3 regions of the Kineococcus endophyticus genome follow, and region 2 is predicted to be linked to each of the others. Evidence: predicted binding sites of a transcription regulator. Region 2 holds the regulator's gene; each other region holds the start of a gene.
What was found. Region 2 encodes HrcA, which represses chaperone genes, less so after heat shock. Its sites were predicted from a motif close to GNTNGCACTCGGNNNNNCCGAGTGCNANC; they were not measured.

Region 1: the regulator HrcA is predicted to act here: its motif matches at 2,577-2,605, upstream of groES (co-chaperone GroES).
Region 3: the regulator HrcA is predicted to act here: its motif matches at 2,501-2,529, upstream of groL (chaperonin GroEL).

The regions. Positions count from the first base shown of each region.
Region 1 covers NZ_JBFNQN010000003.1:324,324-328,689, reverse strand. Annotated here, with positions in the region: gene AB1207_RS05830 (WhiB family transcriptional regulator) at 1-298, shown strand, start outside; gene groL (chaperonin GroEL) at 430-2,046, opposite strand; gene groES (co-chaperone GroES) at 2,133-2,429, opposite strand; gene AB1207_RS05815 (class I SAM-dependent methyltransferase) at 2,635-3,810, shown strand; gene rimI (ribosomal protein S18-alanine N-acetyltransferase) at 3,803-4,366, opposite strand, start outside.
Region 2 covers NZ_JBFNQN010000001.1:133,293-137,658, reverse strand. Annotated here, with positions in the region: gene AB1207_RS00615 (Gmad2 immunoglobulin-like domain-containing protein) at 1-383, shown strand, start outside; gene dnaJ (molecular chaperone DnaJ) at 465-1,586, opposite strand; gene hrcA (heat-inducible transcriptional repressor HrcA) at 1,650-2,690, opposite strand; gene AB1207_RS00600 (DUF3097 domain-containing protein) at 2,828-3,688, shown strand; gene AB1207_RS00595 (DUF4870 domain-containing protein) at 3,711-4,124, shown strand; gene AB1207_RS00590 (LLM class F420-dependent oxidoreductase) at 4,128-4,366, opposite strand, start outside.
Region 3 covers NZ_JBFNQN010000009.1:86,030-90,395, forward strand. Annotated here, with positions in the region: gene AB1207_RS13990 (suppressor of fused domain protein) at 1-137, shown strand, start outside; gene AB1207_RS13995 (hypothetical protein) at 142-519, opposite strand; gene groL (chaperonin GroEL) at 702-2,327, opposite strand; gene AB1207_RS14005 (cold-shock protein) at 2,667-2,870, opposite strand; gene AB1207_RS14010 (DUF3263 domain-containing protein) at 3,298-3,615, opposite strand; gene AB1207_RS14015 (uracil-DNA glycosylase) at 3,783-4,366, shown strand, end outside.

The sequences.
Region 1 (4,366 bases), on a different contig from region 2:
CGAGATCTCCCGTCTCCCCGGACCCGTCGCCGACGTCTGGGAGTGGCAGCTCGACGGTTCCTGCCGCGAAGCCGACCCGAACCTCTTCTTCCACCCCGAGGGCGAGCGTGGCCCCGCCCGCCGCAACCGCGACGCCGCCGCCCAGGCGATCTGCGGTGGGTGCCCCGTCCTGGAGCAGTGCCGCAAGCACGCCCTGAAGGTCCGCGAGCCCTACGGCGTGTGGGGCGGCATGACCGAGGACGACCGCGAAGCCGTCTACGCGACCGAGCGTCGCCGCGGGATGCGCATCGCCGGCTGACGCCCTGCTCCACCCCGTGCGCGGTGTGGTGCGGCGCACGGACCGGCCGGTGGGCCGGGACACCGCTGGGAACGACGAAGGGCCCGGCTCCCCCAGGGGAGCCGGGCCCTTCGCGTGGTCCTCAGGAGAGGTCAGTGGCCGTGGCCGTGACCGTGACCCGCAGCGGCGGGCTCCTCCTCCTTCTTGTCCACGACGAGCGTGTCGGTGGTGAGCACCATCGACGCGATCGAGGCGGCGTTGCGCAGCGCGGAGCGCGTCACCTTGACCGGGTCGAGGACCCCGCCGGCCAGCAGGTCGACGTACTCGCCGGTCGCGGCGTTGAGGCCGTTGCCCGGCTCGAGCGAGCGGACCTTCTCCACGACGACGTAGCCCTCGAGGCCGGCGTTCTCGGCGATCCAGCGCAGCGGCTCCGAAGCCGCCTTGCGGACGAGCGCGACACCGGTCGCCTCGTCGCCGGTCGTGCCCAGGCCGTCCTCGAGCACGGAGACGGCGTGCACCAGGGCCGAGCCGCCGCCGGCGACGATGCCCTCCTCGATCGCGGCGCGCGTCGCGGAGACGGCGTCCTCGATGCGGTGCTTCTTCTCCTTGAGCTCGACCTCGGTGTGCGCGCCGACCTTGATGACGACGACACCGCCGGACAGCTTGGCGAGGCGCTCCTGGAGCTTCTCGCGGTCCCAGTCGGAGTCGGTGCGCTCGACCTCGGCCTTGATCTGGGCGACGCGGCCGGCGATGTCGTCGGCCGAGCCGGCGCCGTCGACGATCGTCGTGTCGTCCTTGGTGACCGTGATGCGGCGGGCGGTGCCCAGCGCGTCGAGGTCGATCTGGTCGAGCTTGAGGCCGACCTCCTCGGCGACGACCTGCGCGCCGGTGAGGGTGGCGATGTCCTGCAGGATCGCCTTGCGGCGGTCGCCGAAGCCGGGGGCCTTCACCGCGACGGCGTTGAAGGTGCCGCGGATCTTGTTGACGACCAGGGTCGACAGCGCCTCGCCGTCGACGTCCTCGGCGATGATCAGCAGCGGCTTGGAGACCTTGAGGACCTTCTCCAGCAGCGGCAGCAGGTCCTGGACCGTCGAGATCTTGCCCTGGTGCACGAGCACGTAGGCGTCCTCGAGGACCGCTTCCTGACGCTCGGCGTCGGTGACGAAGTACGGCGAGATGTAGCCCTTGTCGAACTGCATCCCCTCGGTGAAGTCCAGCTCGAGGGCGGTCGTGGAGGACTCCTCGACCGTGATGACGCCGTCCTTGCCGACCTTGTCGAACGCGTCGGCGAGCAGGTCGCCGACCGTCGCGTCCTGGGCCGAGATCGTCGCGACGTGGGCGATGTCGCCCTTGCCGTCGACGTCGCGGGCCAGCGACAGGAGCTTGTCGTTGACGGCCTCGACGGCCTTGTCGATCCCGCGCTTGAGGCCGGAGGGGGCCGCGCCGGCCGCGACGTTGCGCAGGCCTTCCTTGACGAGGGCCTGGGCCAGGACGGTCGCGGTGGTGGTGCCGTCACCGGCGACGTCGTTCGTCTTGGTGGCGACCTCCTTCGCGAGCTGCGCGCCGAGGTTCTCGTACGGGTCGTCGAGCTCGACCTCGCGGGCGATGGTGACGCCGTCGTTCGTGATCGTCGGCGCCCCCCACTTCTTGTCGATGACGACGTTGCGGCCCTTGGGGCCGAGGGTCACCTTGACGGCGTTGGCGAGCGCGTCGACGCCGCGCTCGAGGGACTTGCGGGCCTTGTCGTCGAACGAGAGCTGCTTGGCCATGTCTTCTTCCTTCCGTAGACGTGCGCAACGAGGGACGCCCCGGGCACCCGAGATCGGGTGCCCGGGGCGTCAGGACCTCTGGTCGACTACTTGGCGACCTTGGCGAGGACGTCGCGCGCCGAGAGGATCAGCAGCTCGTCGCCGCCGTACTTGACCTCGGTGCCGCCGTACTTGGAGTAGATGACCTTGTCGCCGACGGCCACGTCGACCGGCACGCGGTTGCCGTTGTCGTCCACGCGACCCGGGCCCACGGCCAGGACTTCACCCTCCTGGGGCTTCTCCTTGGCGGTGTCCGGGATGACGAGACCGGAAGCGGTCGTCTGCTCCGCGTCGAGCGGCTTGACGACGATGCGGTCCTCGAGCGGAGTGATGGAGACCGACACTGGTGCGGCCCTCCCCTTCTGCTTCAGCGAACTGGCGTACGGGACGGTCGGAACGGTGGGGAGCGGACGACCGTCGTCGCGGGTTCCGGGCGGCCGCTGCCCCGTTGGCACTCCCACCCGGGGAGTGCCACCGACGCTGCGCGAGACGTTAGCACTCAGCCCTGACGAGTGCCAGACGCAGGGGGGCTCTGGGAGCATCCTCCGGGTGAACACCGCCGACGTCGACGCCCTGCGGTCCCCGGCGGGCCGCGCCCTCCTCGACGCCCTGGCCGGGACGGCCGGTGAGGACCCCGTCGCGCTGGCCACCCGGCTGCGGCGCGCGGGCCACGACCCGGCCCTCGCCGCCCTGGCCACGACCCAGTCGCGGCTGCGGGCGAAGGCGGCCGCGAAGTTCGGCGACCGGGCCCGAGACCTTTTGTTCACCGCAGCCGGTGTCGAGCAGGCGACCCGCGCCGTCGTCGCCCGCGAGCACGCCCGCCGCTTCGTCGCGGCGGGGGTGGCGAGGGTCGCCGACCTCGGTTGCGGCGTCGGCGCGGACTCCCTGGCCTTCCTCGACGCGGGGCTCGCCGTCCTGCCCGTCGACGCCGACCCCGTCACGGCCGCCGTCGCCACGCACAACCTCGGGGTGGCCGTCCGCTGCGAGGACGTCACGGCCGGGATCACCGGCGAGCTCGGCGAGGGCGACGGCGCGTGGTTCGACCCGGCCCGCCGGACGTCGGGCGGGCGGCGCGTCTTCGACCCCGAGGCCACCTCGCCGCCGCTGTCGTTCGTGCTGGCGACGGCCGCCCGGGTCCCGGCGACGGGGGCCAAGCTCGCGCCGGGCCTGCCCCACGAGCTCGTCCCCGCGGACGCCGAGGCGCAGTGGACCTCCGTCGACGGCGAGGTCGTCGAGTGCGCGCTGTGGTGCGGACCGCTGGCCCGGCCGGGGGTGGCGCGCAGCGCGCGGGTGGTGCGGGGCGGTGTCGCCGTCGACCTGGACTCGGTGGACCTGCCCGACGCCGAGGTGGGCGCGGTCGGCGGGTTCCTGCACGAACCCGACGGCGCGGTCATCCGGGCCGGGCTCGTCGGACGCGTCGCGGCCGACCTCGGAGGCCGGCTCGTCGACGAGACGATCGCCTACGTCACGACGGACGACGCGGTCTCCTCCCCGCTCGTCCGCTCGTTCCGGGTCCTGGACGTGCTGCCGTTCGGGCTCAAGAGCCTGCGGGCGCACCTGCGCTCCCTGGACGTCGGAGCGCTGACCGTCAAGAAGCGCGGGACCGCCGTCGACCCCGACCAGTTGCGCAAGCAGCTGGCGCTCAAGGGGTCCCGGCCCGCGACGATCGTCCTGACGCGCGTGGCGGGCAGGCAGAGCGTGCTGGTGGTGGACCCGGTCAGCTGATGCGCGCCCGCAGGACGAGCGCGTCGACGTCGTCGGGCTGGTAGTACCGGGCCCGCCGGGCGATCTGCTCGAACCCCTCGCTGCGGTAGAGGTGCTGGGCCGGCTCGTTGTCGGCCCGCACCTCCAGCAGCAGGTGCGTCGCACCGGCGTCGACAGCGCTGGTGCGCAGTTCCCGCAGCAGCGCGCGGCCCGTCCCCCGGCCCTGCTGGTCGCGGGCCACACCGATGGTCTGCACGTCGGCGTCGGCCCCCGCGACGACGATCCCGCCGTACCCGACCACGCGCCCCGCGTCCTCGGCCACCAGGAACCGACGGTTCGGTTGCGCGAGTTCCCCCCAGAACGCCTCGACGCTCCAGGCGCCCCGGCCGAACAGGTCGCTCTCGAGGGCGTGCACGTCGGCGACGTCCCACCAGCGCATGTCGCGCAGGACGACACCGGTGGGTCCGGTCAGGTCCAGGGCCAGGCACAGCCGCGGCCACGCGTCGAGGCCGAGCTCGGCCTCGTGCACGCGCAGGGCCCGCAGCTGCGGGCCGGGGTCGGCCACGTCGCGGAAACC
Region 2 (4,366 bases):
ACCCGGTCGAGGTCCGCGTCGACGGCAAGGCCCGCCCGTCGCTGTTCGGCACCGCCGTCGCCGAGACGCTGTCCCGCGCCCCGCAGGCCGACGTCCAGGCGCCGGCCTGGATCACGTCGGTGACCGGTGCGTCGGGCTCCGTCGCGGTCAAGGGCGTCGGGTCGGCCTTCGAGGGCACCCTGATGTACACGATCACCAACAGCGCCGGCACCGAGGTCGCCCGCGACGCCGTGCAGGCGGGGGCGAACGGGACCTTCGCCCCGTTCTCCTTCACCGCGCAGGTGCCGGCGGGCACCTACACCGTCACGGTCTTCGCGCCGGACGAGTCCGGTGGCGAGGCGGGCCCGACCGCCGGGGACACCAAGACGGTCACCGTCTCCTGAAGGGCGCTCCCCCACTCGCCGTGGGGCGGGCGGACGTCGGGAGGCACGGGGTGACCCCGTGCCGTCAGGCGGGGCGGGCGCTCAGCGGCCGGAGAACCGGTCGCGCAGCTTCGAGAAGACGCCCTGGTGGCTCTCGGACAGCTTCCCGGCCGGCCGGACCTCCCCGCGCAGCTCGGCGAGGCGGCGCAGGAGCTCCTCCTGCTCCTCGTCGAGGTCGCGGGGCGTCAGGACCTCGAGCTTCACGAGCAGGTCACCGCGGCCCTGCGCGCGCAGGTGCTCGGCACCCTTCTGCTTCAGGGTCACGACGTCGCCGGCCTGCGCGCCGGGGCGCACGTCGATCTCCTCGGTGCCGTCGAGCGTCTCCAGCGGGATGCTCGCGCCGAGCGCGGCGGCCGTCATCGGCACCTCGAGGGTGCAGAGCAGGTCGTCCCCGGACCGGGAGTACACCGGGTGCGGACGCTCGTGGATCTCGACGTAGAGGTCCCCGGGCGGGCCGCCGGCCGTCCCCACCTCGCCCTGGGAGGCGAGCTGGATGCGGGTCCCGGTGTCCACGCCCGCGGGGATGCGGATCGTCAGAGGGCGGCGGGCGCGGATGCGGCCCTCCCCCGAGCACTCCAGGCACGGCGAGGGCAGCACGGTGCCGAAGCCGCGGCACGTCGGGCACGGCTGCTGGGTCATGACCTGCCCGAGCAGCGAGCGGACGACGCGCTGGACCGACCCCTGCCCGTGGCAGATGTCGCACGTGGCCGGGCTGGTGCCCGGCTGGCAGCAGGAGCCCTTGCAGGTCGGGCAGAGGATCGCGGTGTCGACCTGGATCGAGCGTTCGCCGCCGAAGGCGGCCTCGGCCAGGTCGACGTCGACGCGGATCAGGGCGTCCTGACCGCGCTGGGTCCGGCTGGCCGGACCGGGGCCCCGGCCGCCCCCGCCGCCCTGGCCGAAGAACGCGTCCATGATGTCCGAGAAGCCGAACCCGGCCCCGAAGCCGCCGCCCGCACCGCCGGGCATGGCACCGCCCCGGTCGTAGGCCGAGCGCTTGTCGGGGTTCGACAGCGTCTCGTAGGCCTGCGAGACCTCCTTGAACTGCTCCCCCGCGTCGGGGTTGACGTCGGGGTGCAGCTTGCGCGCGAGCTTGCGGTACGCGCGCTTGATGTCCTCCGTGGAGGCGTCGCGGGAGACGCCCAGGACGTCGTAGTAGTCGCTCACGAGGTCGGGGTTCTCCTGTCGGTTCTCTTCCGGGTGCTGGTCACGAGTCGTCTCACTACCGGGTCACGACGCGAGGATCCGCGAGACGTAGCGTGACACCGCTCGGACCGCGGCCATCGTCGTCGGGTAGTCCATGCGGGTGGGGCCGAGGACGCCGAGGCGGGCCAGGACCGCCTCGCCGCCGTAGCCGGTGGTCACGACGGACGTCCCGTCGAGACCGAGGTGCAGGTTCTCGGCGCCGATCCGGACGCTCAGGCCGCCGCGTTCGGACGGGTGCTCCTCGGCCAGCTCCTGCACCAGGCGCAGCAGCACGACGTGCTCCTCCAGGGCCTCCAGGACGCTGCCCAGCGGCATCGACAGGTCGGCCCCGGACTTGACGAGGTTCGACGTCCCGGCGATGACGACGCGCTCCTCCAGGGAGGCGGTGAGGCAGTCCCCCAGGGAGGCCGCGACCTCCGCCGCGATGGCGATGTCGGCCTGCGGCGTCTGCTGGACGAGGTCGGTGAGCGCCTCGCGCGCCTCACGCAACCGCTTGCCGGCGACGGAGGCGTTGACCCGCGTGCGCAGCGCCGCCAGCGACACCCCGAGCGTCTCGACGTCGACGGCCGAGCGGACGTCCAGGACGCGCTGCTCGACGCGGCCGGAGTCGGTGATGAGGACGAGCAGGGCGCTGCGCCCGCCCACCCCCACGAGCTCGACGTGCCGCACGCTGGCGCGCGAGAGCGACGGGTACTGCACGACGGCGGCCTGCCGCGTCAGCTGTGCCAGCAGGCGCACGGTCCGGTCCACGACGTCGTCGAGGTCGTCCGCGCCGTGCAGGAAGGTCTCGATGGCGCGCTTCTCCGCCGGCGTCATGGGCTTGACGTTGGCGAGGCGGTCGACGAAGAGGCGGTACCCCTTGTCCGTCGGGATGCGGCCCGCGCTGGTGTGCGGCTGGGTGATGTAGCCCTCGTCCTCGAGCACGGCCATGTCGTTGCGGATGGTCGCCGGGGACACGCCGAGCTGGTGCCGCTCCACCAGGGCCTTCGACCCGACGGGCTCGTGGGTGGAGACGTAGTCCTCCACGATGGCCCGCAGCACCGCGAGCCTGCGGTCGTCGCTCATCCACCCCTCCCGGTCCGGTGTCGGCATCCACCCTGTTGGCACTCTTCGCGCGCGAGTGCCAAGTCTAGGACGTGTGCCCCGGCCGCGCCTCCACCGTCCGGTGCGGGTCGCTCGTTAGCGTGCCGCGGGTGAGCCAGCTGCCCCCCGACCGGTACGGCGCCGACGTGCTGTCCGCCGACCCGCACGCCCGCACCCGCCCCAAGCCCGTCCACCGCGACGAGCCGGCCGTCCGCGGGCTCGTCGTCGAGGACGTCGACACGGGCTGGGTCGGCGCCGTCGTGCGGGTGGAGAAGAGCGGCGGCGTCCACGTCGTCGTCCTGGAGGACGCCAGGGGCCGCACCCGCACCTTCCCGCTCGGCCCGGGGTTCTGGGTCGACGGGCAGCCGGTCCGCCTCGTCGCCCCCGTGAGCGCCGGCCCGGCCCGCCCCACCCGGACGGCCAGCGGCTCGGTCGCCGTGACCGGTGCCACGGCACGCACCGCCCGCGCCTCGCGCATCCTCGTCGAGGGGCGGCACGACGCCGAGCTCGTCGAGAAGGTCTGGGGCGACGACCTGCGCGTCGAGGGCGTCGTCGTGGAGATGCTCGACGGCGTGGACGATCTCGACGCCGCGATCCGCGCGTTCGGCCCCCGCCCCGGCCGCCGCATCGGCGTCCTCGTCGACCACCTCGTCCCGGGGTCGAAGGAGTCGCGCATCGTCGCCAAGGTCGCCACCAGCCCGCACGTCCTCGTCCTGGGGCACCCCTTCATCGACGTGTGGCAGTCGGTCCGGCCGCAGCGGCTGGGCTGGACGCGGTGGCCGACGATCCCGAAGGGGCAGGACTGGAAGCACGGCGTCCTCGCCGAGCTCGGCTGGCCGCACGCGTCGCAGGCCGACGTCGCGCACGGGTGGAAGCGCATCCTCGGGACCGTCCGCAGCTACGCCGACCTCGAGCCCGCGCTGCTGGGCCGGGTGGAGGAACTCGTGGACTTCGTCACCGCAGACCTGGCGGACCGCTGAGCGAACCGGGAGGATCGGAACCGTGAGCCAGCCGCCGTACCCCCAGCAGCCGCCCTACTCGCCCGCGCCCCTGTCGCCGTCCGACGAGCGGATGTGGGGGATGTTCGGGCACCTGTCCGCGATCGCGGCCAGCTTCATCGGCCTGCCGTTCCTCGGCCCGCTCGTCATCTTCCTGGTCCTGAAGGACCGCAGCGGGTTCGTGCGCGGGCACAGCGCCGAGGCGCTGAACATGACGATCTCGCTCATCGTCTACGAACTCGTCCTCGGACTCGTCCTGGGCGTCTTCGCCCTCGTGACCTTCGGCATCGGCGCCCTCTTCTTCGCCGTGGCGTGGATCCCGGCCGTCGTCTTCCTCGTGTTCACGATCCTCGCGGCCGTGGCCGCCAACCAGGGCCGCGTGTACCGCTACCCGCTGGTCTTCCGGCTGGTGCGCTGAGGTTCACGCCACCGCGCGCAGGTCCCCCTCGGCGTCCGCGCCGAGCGGGACCAGCGCGACGGTCGTGACGCCGGCGCGTTCGTAGTCGTCCAGCCGCCGGCGCACGGCCTCGACGGAACCCACGAGGCTCGTCGCCTCGAGGAGTCCCGACGGGACCCGTTGCACCGCTTCGTCCTTGCGACCCGCGAGGTACAGGTCCTGCACGGCGTCGACGGCCTCGCCGAACCCCAGGCGACGGCCGA
Region 3 (4,366 bases), on a different contig from region 2:
TGCACTGGCTGCAGGCCGTGCCCGTCCACGAGAGCGAACGCCGGTTCCTGCTGGAGCACGGGCTGGATGCGCTGGAGGAACGGTTCGAGACCGCCGAGGTGCCGTTCTACGACATCACGCGCGACGCCGTCGTCTGACGCCTCACCGCAGCAAGCGGTCGGGAGCCTTCGCCGCCCACGCGTCCTGGACGGCCACCTCGAGGTCGGTGTCCGCGACGTCGTCGAGCGCGACGAGGTAGGCGGCGTAGCCGTGGAAGTGCTCCATGTCGAACAACCCCGGGGTCCCCTGGGAGAGGACGGCACCCTTCTCCTGCAGGTCCGCGCAGGCCAGGGCGAGGACGGGCCCGGCGGTCGGCTCGATCCCCGCGGCCGCGAACCGCTTGCGGTCGGCTCCGGTGAAGGGCCGCTCCCACGCGAACGCCTTGCCCGCGACGTTCCACACGCGCGTCCCGCGCCGGTCGGTCTCGGTCACCTCGGCCAGCCCGACCGCCACCCGCGCCACGTCGTCGTAGGTCGCCATCCCCCGCACGCTAGCCGCCCCTCCCGCGTGGAAAACACTCTTTCCGCCCTTCTCCATCGATGGAGAAGGGCGGAAAGAGTGTTTTCCACGCGGGAAGGGCGGGGCCGGGAACGCCACGAGGGCGGCCTCCCGAACGGGAGACCGCCCTCGCGGGTGGTGCTGGTGCTACGGAGAGGCGGGACTCAGAAGTCCATGCCGCCCATGCCACCGTCGCCGGCCGGGGCCGCAGCGGCCTTCTCCGGCTTGTCGGCGATGACGGCCTCGGTCGTGAGGAAGAGCGCCGCGATGGAGGCGGCGTTCTGCAGCGCGGAGCGCGTCACCTTGACCGGGTCGTTGATCCCGGCCTCGAGCAGGTCGACGTACTCGCCGTTCGCGGCGTTGAGGCCGTGACCGGTCGGCAGGTTGCTGACCTTCTCGGCCACGACGCCACCCTCGAGACCGGCGTTGACCGCGATCTGCTTGAGCGGAGCCTGGATGGCGACCTTGACGATGTTCGCGCCGGTCGCCTCGTCACCGACGAGCTCGAGCTTGTCGAAGGCCAGCACGCCGGCCTGGATGAGGGCCACGCCACCACCGGCGACGATGCCCTCCTCGACGGCAGCCTTCGCGTTGCGGACGGCGTCCTCGATGCGGTGCTTGCGCTCCTTGAGCTCGACCTCCGTCGCCGCGCCGGCCTTGATGACGGCCACGCCGCCGGCCAGCTTCGCGAGGCGCTCCTGGAGCTTCTCGCGGTCGTAGTCGGAGTCGGAGCGGTCGATCTCGGCGCGGATCTGGCCCACGCGGCCGGCGATGGCGTCGGCGTCGCCGGCACCCTCGACGATCGTGGTCTCGTCCTTGGTGACGACGACCTTGCGGGCGCGGCCCAGCAGGTCGAGGTCAGCGGTGTCGAGCTTGAGGCCGACCTCCTCGGAGATGACCTGGCCACCGGTGAGGATGGCGATGTCGCCGAGCATGGCCTTGCGGCGGTCGCCGAAGCCCGGGGCCTTGACGGCGACGGACTTGAAGGTGCCGCGGATCTTGTTGACGACCAGGGTCGCGAGGGCTTCGCCCTCGACGTCCTCGGCGACGATGACGAGCGGCTTGCCCGACTGCATGACCTTCTCCAGCAGCGGGAGCAGGTCCTTCACCGTGGAGATCTTGGAGTTGAGGATGAGGATGTAGGGGTCCTCGAGCTCGGTCTCCTGACGCTCCGCGTCGGTGACGAAGTAGGGCGAGATGTAGCCCTTGTCGAAGCGCATGCCCTCGGTGAGCTCGAGCTCGAGGCCGAAGGTGTTGCTCTCCTCGACGGTGATGACACCTTCCTTGCCGACCTTGTCGAGCGCCTCGGCGATGAGCTCGCCGATGGAGGCGTCACCGGCGGAGATCCCGGCGGTGGCCGCGATCTGCTCCTTGGTGGTGACCTCCTTGGCCGCGGCGAGCAGCTGCTCGGTCACGGCCTCGACGGCCTTCTCGATGCCGCGCTTGAGGCCCATCGGGTTCGCACCCGCGGCCACGTTGCGCAGACCCTCGCGGACGAGCGCCTGGGCGAGGACGGTGGCGGTGGTCGTGCCGTCGCCGGCGACGTCGTCCGTCTTCTTGGCGACTTCCTTGACGAGCTCGGCCCCGATCTTCTCGTAGGGGTCCTCGAGCTCGATCTCCTTGGCGATGGAGACACCGTCGTTGGTGATCGTGGGGGCGCCCCACTTCTTCTCCAGGACGACGTTGCGGCCCTTGGGGCCGAGCGTCACCTTGACCGCGTCGGCGAGCTGGTTCATCCCGCGCTCGAGGCCGCGACGAGCCTCTTCGTCGAAGGCGATGATCTTGCTCATGCCTGGTGTTCCTCCCAGAAGACGGGCGGTGGGTGGTCGGAACGGCGCCCGCGACGGACGGCCAGCAGCCCCGGGGTCACGTCCCCCGGCGCCCGCAGGCCTCACCGGACCGGCCGGGGAGCTTCGCTCCCGGGTCGAGTTGTCACTCTCGACTCGAGAGTGCCAACGCCAATGTTGGCACTCTCCCCCGTCGAGTGCAAACCCCACGCCCCCGTCCGCCGAGGGCGGACGGACGGACGAGGGCCCGGGGTGGTCACCCACCCCGGGCCCTCCTGACGTCCTGCCTCGCGTCCTGCCTCGAGTCCTGCCTCGAGTGCCGCCTGCGCTGGTCGCGCCGCGTCAGAGTCCGCGCACGCTCTCGGCCTGCGGACCCTTCTGCCCCTGGCCGACCTCGAACTCGACCCGCTGCCCCTCCTCGAGGGACCGGTAGCCGTCCGCGACGATGGCGGAGTAGTGGACGAACACGTCGGCACCACCGTCGTCGACGGTGATGAAGCCGTATCCCTTCTCGGCGTTGAACCACTTCACGGTGCCCTGAGCCATTGCCTTCTCCTGGTGCTGCAGCGAGCGGAAGACGCCTCCGGCGCGCGCCGGACACGGGTCTCACGCTGCCCGCGGCCACGAGGCCGTGGGCCAGGTCCGATGTGCGCTCCCGGGGAGGGTGTGCTCCTCGAACTGATCGACCGAGGCTCAGATTAGTGCCGGGAGGGGCGCGTGTTACAAGGTTCTGTGAACCTCGTCTTCACGGAAAGGTCACGACGGGCGCCGGCGCGGGAGCGTCACAGGACGCCGTCGAGCACTCCCAGGACGGGCTGCAGGACCGAGCGCAGGGCCAGCACGACCCCGGTGGCGACGGCCGCGGCCACCAGGAGCCAGACGAGGACGAGCACCGCCACCCCGGCGGGCCCCCGGCGCGTGCGGTGGGCGCCGCGACGCGCGGCGAGCTGGCGGGGGCGGTGGCCCCGACCGCTCAGGGCTGCACGCCCAGACGACGGGCCGACCGCGCACGCTGGCGGCTCGACCGCATGCGGCGCAGGCGCTTGACGAGCATCGGGTCGTGCGCCAGGGCCGCCGGGGAGTCGATGAGGGCGTTCAGCAGCTGGTAGTAGCGCGTCGGGGAGAGGTCGAAGAGCTCGCGCACGGCCTGCTCCTTGGCGCCGGCGTACTTCCACCACTGGCGCTCGAAGGCGAGGATCTCGGCGTCGCGGCGGGTCAGGCCCTCGGGCAGTTCGCTCGCCCCGCCCGGCCCCTCCTGCGCGTGGTCCCCCGTGTGCACGTCGGCCTCGATGCGTGCCGTCGCGTCCCAGCGCTCCACGGTGTCCACCCCTCTCGACCGAGCCCCCGAACGGCAGCTCGCGGGGCGAGTCTAGGCAGGGCATCACACGCGTGTCATTCTCCTCCGTCCGCGCGCCGGGGACCGCGCGCCGCGGGTCCGGCCTGGGTACCGTCCCACGCGTGACTGCCGACCCAGCCGCCTCACGGACCCCCCCGGTCTTCCCCGCGACGGCCGCCGACCCGGCCGGTCTCGGCCTCGACGACCTCGACCCCGGCTGGGCCCGGGCCCTGGCTCCCGTGCGCGCCGACCTGGAGCGCATCTCCGCCTCCCTGGCCGACGACGCCGGCTGGCTGCCCGCGCCGGGAGACGTCCTGCGCGCCTTCCGCCAGCCGTTCGACGGGGTGCGGGTGCTGCTCGTCGGCCAGGACCCCTACCCGACGGCCGGCCACCCGGTCGGGCTGAGCTTCGCCGTCGAACCGCACGTGCGGCCGTTGCCGCGCAGCCTGGTCAACATCGGCCGCGAGCTGCGCGACGACGTGGGCGTCCGGCCCCCCGAGCACGGGGACCTGTCGTCGTGGACGGACTCCGGTGTCCTCCTGCTCAACCGCGTCCTCACCGTCCGCGCGGGCAGCTCGGGCTCGCACCGCCGCCTGGGCTGGCAGGCCGTCACCGACGCCGCCGTCCGCGCCCTCGCCACGCGGGGCGGTCCGCTCGTCGCGCTGTTGTGGGGAAAGGACGCGCAGCAGGTGCAGCCGCTGCTCGA